Regions from separate parts of the Gracilibacillus caseinilyticus genome, predicted to be linked through region 1. Evidence: riboswitches for the same ligand, from Rfam matches in the RefSeq annotation. Region 1 holds a riboswitch; the other holds the start of a gene.
What was found. Region 1 has a riboswitch for preQ1 ahead of queC (7-cyano-7-deazaguanine synthase QueC). Riboswitches for the same ligand answer to the same signal wherever they lie in the genome.

Region 1 (3,453 bases):
AATGCAGGATTTCCTCCAGATATCGTGACATGATCAAACTGATTGTCACCTAACTCTTTCAACCGTTGAAAGACGCTATCTGCTGTCATCATGTTTATGTCCTCCTTTGCACTACCGTCCCAAGTGAATTTTGAATCACACCAGGCACAACTGTAATCACAGCCGGCAGTACGGACAAACATCGTCTTTCTGCCAACAACCATCCCTTCACCTTGAATCGTTGGACCGAATATTTCAAGGACAGGCACTTTATTCACTTATCATCCACTCCCGTCTTGCTTCTGCATAGCTTGTCGGTGTTTCAAATAAACGGACAAATTCCATTCTGCACTCGTTCGAATCATGTGCTAATGCTTCTTCCATTTTTTCAAAAATCCAGACTACCATGTTCTCTGCCGTTGTATTCATGTTTGGTAATGTTTCATTTAAATAGCGATGATCCAGAAAAACTTCTATTTGTTCCTTCCAAATTTTCTTGATATCACCAAAATCGATGACAATACCAATATCGTTCACATAACCGCTAATACCAAAAATCACTTTATAGGTATGTCCATGCAAATTTTTACATTTGCCTTCATAGCAATGTAGATGATGAGCAGCATCAAACGTGAATTCTTTACTTACCATCACGCGTTTACGATGATATTTTAATTGTTCACGCTTAATATCCTGATCTATTTTCTGTAATTCTTCCACAATTTGAAAACCAAACATTACTTATTCACTCCATCTGTCGATTGCATATATTTATCCAATCCTCTTTGTCTTAACTGGCAGGCTGGGCATTCACCGCAACCACTGCCTTTTATACCGTTGTAACAAGTTAACGTTTTATCCCGGATGTATTCCAATACACTTAATTGATCGGCCAGTTCCCAAGTCTGTGCTTTATCCAACCACATTAGCGGCGTATGTAAGACAAATTGATCTGCCATCGATAAATTAAGTGTCACATTTAGCGACTTCACAAATACATCGCGACAATCCGGATATCCGCTAAAATCAGTCTCGCAAACTCCTGTCACTATATGCTTCGCATCAATCTGTTTCGCAAGAATTGCTGCAAAGGACAAGAATAATAGATTACGACCAGGTACAAATGTATTCGGTACTTCATCTTCTGTCTCATTGGAAACCTCTATTTCTTTTCTGGTTAGTGCGTTAGGTGCTAATTGGTTGAGTAATGCCATATCTAATACATGATGTGTTAAACCTTGCTCATTGGCAATTTCTTTTGCCACCTCTATTTCAGCGTGATGTCGTTGTTGATAATCAAAGGTGACCAATTCCACGTGGTCAAATTGTTTCATCGCCCAAAACAGACAAGTTGTACTATCTTGTCCCCCACTAAAAACGACAACTGCACGATTATTTTTTTCCATAAAAAATTAATTCCCCTTCCTATTGAAAAAGAGATACCGATACACCCCGAAATATTAAAAAAATCATACCTAAGGCAGGTATGATTCTCCTTAGTTTTTTATAGAGGGTATAGCTAGAACCTCTCCTGTATGCACAGATTTGTATATTATTTATGTAACATTCTACAGTATAACATAGAAAAATAGATTACACATTACGAAAAATAAAAACGATTAATGGCAGCTTGTACACTATTTGCTTTTTGTATGGATGAGAAACCTTCATATCCATTGACAATTTGGACTCGAATTGGATTAAACGATATCACTGACTCGGACCCTAAAAGCTGCACCATTTGAATGAAGCTGTTCAGTTTGTGCATCCCTTCCCCTTCCATTTTCTCTACCGCGGTAAAAGATAATCCGATTGGTTAAGCTGCTGTAATAACCTGTCAGGCAACACTTCCTGCTTTTCCTCTGTTAAATCTCCCAATAATGGGATAAAAGCTAACCGTTCACTCAACACGATTAAAACGGTCCTGATAAATAATTGACACGTCTCTGACTAGCTTGATTGTTTTTAAGGTTCTGCGTCAAATGTTGGGGTAGGAATCTTTGCTCCTATCCCTTAACCAACTTGAAAATCTAGGTTTTTAAATTGATGATGCAGTAATACACGTAACCTTAATCGATCGTATCGTTTAAAGCCAAATGCATTACGTTTAATAACCTTTGTTTGGTTATTTAGGCCCTCCACAAATCCAGTGTTGTAGTCAAAGGCAAAACTATTTAAAACTTCTGCTTGCCAGTTCTTGAGTGTACCAGCGGCTTTGATGAACTCATCTAGTCCTGCTTTTTCTACCTGTTTGTAATAGTTATACGGTCCTTGTTTTACTTCACCTAAATCTTTTGTTCCAACCTTTTTCGCTCCTTCAAACCAGGAGCGGAATGCTTCCTTTAAACCATAGGCCTGTCGTAAATCCTCCGACAAGCCTAAATATCTGTCTAAATACCAGTGTTGCTTACTACTCAGTTCTTCATATCGTTTATAAAAAATGTGTTTCATACGCTTGCACTTTTTGCGGTCGTAATCATGGAATTCTTTTTGAACACGTCTTCTCACTCGTTCTAAAGCCCAATAAATATACCGACAAAAGTGGAAGCGATCTGCAATGATGATGGGGTTCCGCAAAGCCTTTTGAACTGCTGACTTAAAGCTTTAGCTCATATCCATGACAACCATCTTTACTTGAGATCCTTTTTTAGCTAAGTACTTTTTAATCGTACGTACAGAGCGATTCGGTAATATATCAAGCGGGACACCTGTTTCTCCATTTGCGATGATTACTTGGTATTTACCTTCTGTTGTATCCCCTTTATATTCATCGATAGCTATTACTGGTGGTAACGTGTCCACTTCTTTTAAACTAGTAGCTGCTAGTTGATCAAATCGACGAATAGCTGTTGTTTGAGAAGTTCTGAACTGACCAGCAGTATCTTTAAAGTTTTTTCCCTGAATAACACGAAGCCCTAGGGCTTGATTCCATTCCTTTGAATGTCTTTGATATCGCCCTACAACTTGGTTTTTCTCAGGAAACCTCTTTCCACAAGTACAAACGTATCTTCGCTTCCTATAAAACAGATAAGATGTTCGTTCAAAGAGCTTTAAGTGTTGTACCTTTTGTATTCTATAGTCATGGACGTGGCTTGTTCTTTCCCCACAAGCAGGACAACGGTGTTTCTTAACAGGCAACTTTATATGTAAGTAAAAGTCCCCTCCAACTCCTCCATCTTAGTAACAATAACACTTTCTAATCCTGGTAAATTCATGTTAAACTGCATGTACACGCATCTCCTATCCCTTTGGTTTGTTTCTAGTCCATTCAAGTGTAAAGGATATAGGAGCTTGCGTGTTTTATTATGCTTAATTTTTTCAAACCCCAACATATATAATAGAGCCGTTTTTAAAAAGTTACTTCGCAGCATGTGACAATAGAAAAGCCGCAGATAACACAATTCGTGTTATCTGCGGCTTAGATTTTACTAAAAAACCTTTGAAGCAGACACATGTTGCTTATTTGTTCTTCAA
Region 2 (3,453 bases), 1.4 Mb from region 1:
CGCCAGGAAAGCCATCTTTGTTTTGCTGTTGATTTCATTGATATAGAAAAGACTGACAGCGCTGATGATGCCACAAGCCACCAGTGTGAGCACAATTGGATTGGCATTTGGGTCGTTCATCATCAGGACCGTTCCAATAACGACAACAAAATTGATCAGAATCGCGATAAATGATTTGATTCCCTTTTTTCCACCGACAACGGCCATCAGTATAAAAAGAATTGCTGCTAATAAAACTAATGCATTCATTGTCTCGCCTGCTTTCTTTTAATAAAGAAAATAGAGATGTAGAGTGTGATCGGAATGGTTATCACAATCCCAATTCCTCCCGCCAATGCCCTTGCTAATTCAAGCGAAAGATTCATCGATAGCGTAAATCCAAGTGGCATGGCATTCATGAAATATAATAATAATGCTGGGATGGTGCCACTTACGTAAGCAAAAAACAAGATATTCGTCATCGTACCCATAATATCTTTTCCAATCTCCAGCCCTGATTGCCTTAACGTACTTATTTTAATCTTATTGTTTTTATCAAATAATTCGAACATAGATGACGCCATCGTGATCGCGACATCCATCACAGCACCAAGCGATCCGATCAGTAATCCGCCCATGAAAATGAGATGAGGATTTCTGGTCAAAAAGGACATTTCTTCATAGCGAAGTCCCTGCTCGTCAGTGACCAGAAGCGCCAAATAGGCAATCAGTAACGATGCGAACGTGGCAATCAGCGTCGCGATAATCGCGGTCAGTGTTTTCTCGTTCCAGCCACTCGCCATAATTAACGACAATATCGTAAAAAGAATGATGCTGATGCCACAAATGATCAGTAAGCTGTTATCAGAATTTCGTATGTAAATGTCCAATGCTACAGACAATATCACAGCATTAACAGCAAGACTGACAACAGACCAGGCCCCTTGCTTGCGCCCAACCCATAGCAAAACAAGCACAAATAACCATGCTACAAAAAGCAAGTATTTGTCCCGTTTAATCGTTCCCACACTTTCTCCGTCATTAGCAAGAAAGAATTCGGTTCCCTCTTTCAAGCGAAAATGGATTGACTGTGATCCCGAATATTGATTTTCAATTTCCATGGTCTCGCCCTTGTCCGCCCCATTCAAAATGCGGGCAGTAATTTGCTGCGTCACCATATAATCTTCGTTATCGTTCTGGTCTTTTACTTCTGATTTATCGGATTCGGTAACATCCGTTACTTGGACGATCGTGCGGTCATAGAGCTCGTGATTGTTGTTGACGAAGATAATCGAAGCAACAAAACTGACGAGCACGAGCAAATAGATTAGATATTTTTTCATATGTTTCACTCCAGAAATTCATTGCGGTATCTGTTGTAAAGTATAGAAGAGGAAAAGGCGATTGTCTATTAAAGGGCTGTGAAGAAAAACGCGCAACTGTCACATAAAAGAGTTGCGCGCTTGCGTTAGAGCTATTCTTGTGGAACTCGAACCCACCAGGCACTTTCATCCTCGGCAGGTGCAGGAGGAAATGTTTCTCCTTCTGCTAATTCGATCGTTGTATCGTTAAAGTAATCCTCACTTTGATAGTCACTTGTTAGTTTTTCGACCTTGTAAATGCCTGCTTCTGGTGCTTTTTCTCCTGTTTTAAAACGTTGCACGTCAGTCAATGGTAGTCCTCCTGTAGTTAAGATTATATTTTCTATATTCTCTCAAATGGTAAAATTAAAACATACGATTTAAAAAAAATGCAATTGACAACGGAGAGCTTCTCCATTATGATAAGAAAGAAATAAATACCTGTGCGGAAGAGGTTCATAGCTGATACCCTCTATAAAAAACTATGGATCAACCATGTCCATTGGATGTGGTTTTTTTTCGTTGCTATGACACCTCTTCCGTGAACAACTATAGAAGAGGTGTCATCTTATGTTAAGAGTATTTTTATATTTAATTTCCATTGTCACTGCCAATGTTGTCACAGCGGCTTTTATGCCATTACAAATAGGGATTTTCCTTATTCCGATGGGGACGCTTTTTATTGGGGCAACCTTCATTTTTCGTGATTTGGTACAAAATAAATATGGACGTGGCAAAACCTATGCCTTCATTCTGACAGCACTGATTTTATCAGCATTCGTTTCCTTTTTACTCGGGGATACCTTGATGATCGTGGCAGCATCCGCACTTTCCTTCATCCTGTCCGAGTCCGCTGATACCGAAATTTATACCCGTTTAAAACTGCCAATCGCGTGGCGTGTTTTTTATAGTGGATTAGCAGGAGGATTTCTCGACTCTGTTGTTTTTGTGATTGTCGGCTTAAGCCCGATTGGAGCAGGCATGTTACCGTGGGAAGCCGTGCCTGCCGCGATAATAGGGCAGATTATAGCAAAAACCATTATCCAGCTGCTTGGTGCATTGGTGTTGAATCAGGTTTATCTGGTGAAACAAAAACGAGTAGCGGTGGAATAAGAAGAAGGAAGCTATTTTCTTGGGAGGATAGCTTCTTTTTTATTGGTTGGGGAGGAGGATTGCGATTCAAACGGACAAAATCCTGGAGGAGAAGCGTTCAAATGACCGATAGAAGCGCCCAATCGGACAAAAAGCAGTCAGAGAGGTGATCGAATGTCCGATAGAAGTGCCCAATCGGACAAAAAGCAGTCGGAGAGGGGATGGAATGTCCAATAGAAGTGCCCAATCGGACAAAAAGCAGTCAGAGAGGTGATCGAATGTCCGATAGAAGTGCCCAATCGGACAAAAAGCAGTCGAAGAGAGGATCTAATGTCCGATAGAAGCGGACATTCGGACAAAAAACAGTCGGAGAAGCGATCGAATGTCCAATAGAAGCGCCCAATTGGACAAAAAGTAGTCGAAGAGAGGATCTAATGTCCGGTAGCCCCTAATCTCCCAACACAAAAGAACTGTGGCAAAATCATCTGCCACAGCCCACTCGCACTAATCTACTTACTATTAATAAATACTTCCTCAAGTGACTGTTGTTCCATGCTGATTTCATATAATTGAAAGCCTGATTGCATCAATTGCTGCGATAACCGTGGCAGGTCATCCTCACTGCTAATATTGACGATGGTGTAAGGCTTTTTCGCTGCAACAAACGCCACATTGAAATCCCACGCTGCCGATAGCTCTGTTATTTTCTCAGGTGTTAAGGCAGGCGTTGTCCGTATTGCGACACTGATTTCATTCACCGCGTTCACTTTCAACTCTGCAGGCGTGCCAAGCTTTGTTATCTTTCCGTTACTGATGATGCCAACACGGTCACTGATTTTATCAATCTCATCCAAATTATGAGAGGTGAGCAGAATCGTTTTTCCTTGTTGCTGTAAATCGGTAATCAGCTTACGAATGTTAATCGCTGATTCGGGGTCTAACCCTGAGGTTGGTTCATCAAGAATAATGAAGCTTGGATTCCCTAAAATAGCCTGGGCAATACTAATTTTCTTTTTCATCC

Region 2: linked by a shared signal. The riboswitch ahead of MUN88_RS06430 (VUT family protein) and the one ahead of queC (7-cyano-7-deazaguanine synthase QueC) in region 1 are both predicted to bind preQ1.

What each region holds. Positions count from the first base shown of each region.
Region 1 covers NZ_CP095072.1:2,762,358-2,765,810, reverse strand. Annotated here, with positions in the region: gene queE (7-carboxy-7-deazaguanine synthase QueE) at 1-257, opposite strand, end outside; gene queD (6-carboxytetrahydropterin synthase QueD) at 250-717, opposite strand; gene queC (7-cyano-7-deazaguanine synthase QueC) at 717-1,385, opposite strand; PreQ1 riboswitch class I at 1,470-1,514, opposite strand; gene MUN88_RS13015 (hypothetical protein) at 1,580-1,747, opposite strand; partial or broken gene MUN88_RS13010 (ISL3 family transposase) at 1,993-3,212, opposite strand.
Region 2 covers NZ_CP095072.1:1,320,057-1,323,509, forward strand. Annotated here, with positions in the region: gene MUN88_RS06415 (YibE/F family protein) at 1-249, opposite strand, end outside; gene MUN88_RS06420 (YibE/F family protein) at 246-1,322, opposite strand; gene MUN88_RS06425 (YjzC family protein) at 1,454-1,642, opposite strand; PreQ1 riboswitch class I at 1,786-1,832, shown strand; gene MUN88_RS06430 (VUT family protein) at 1,911-2,453, shown strand; gene MUN88_RS06435 (ABC transporter ATP-binding protein) at 2,942-3,453, opposite strand, start outside.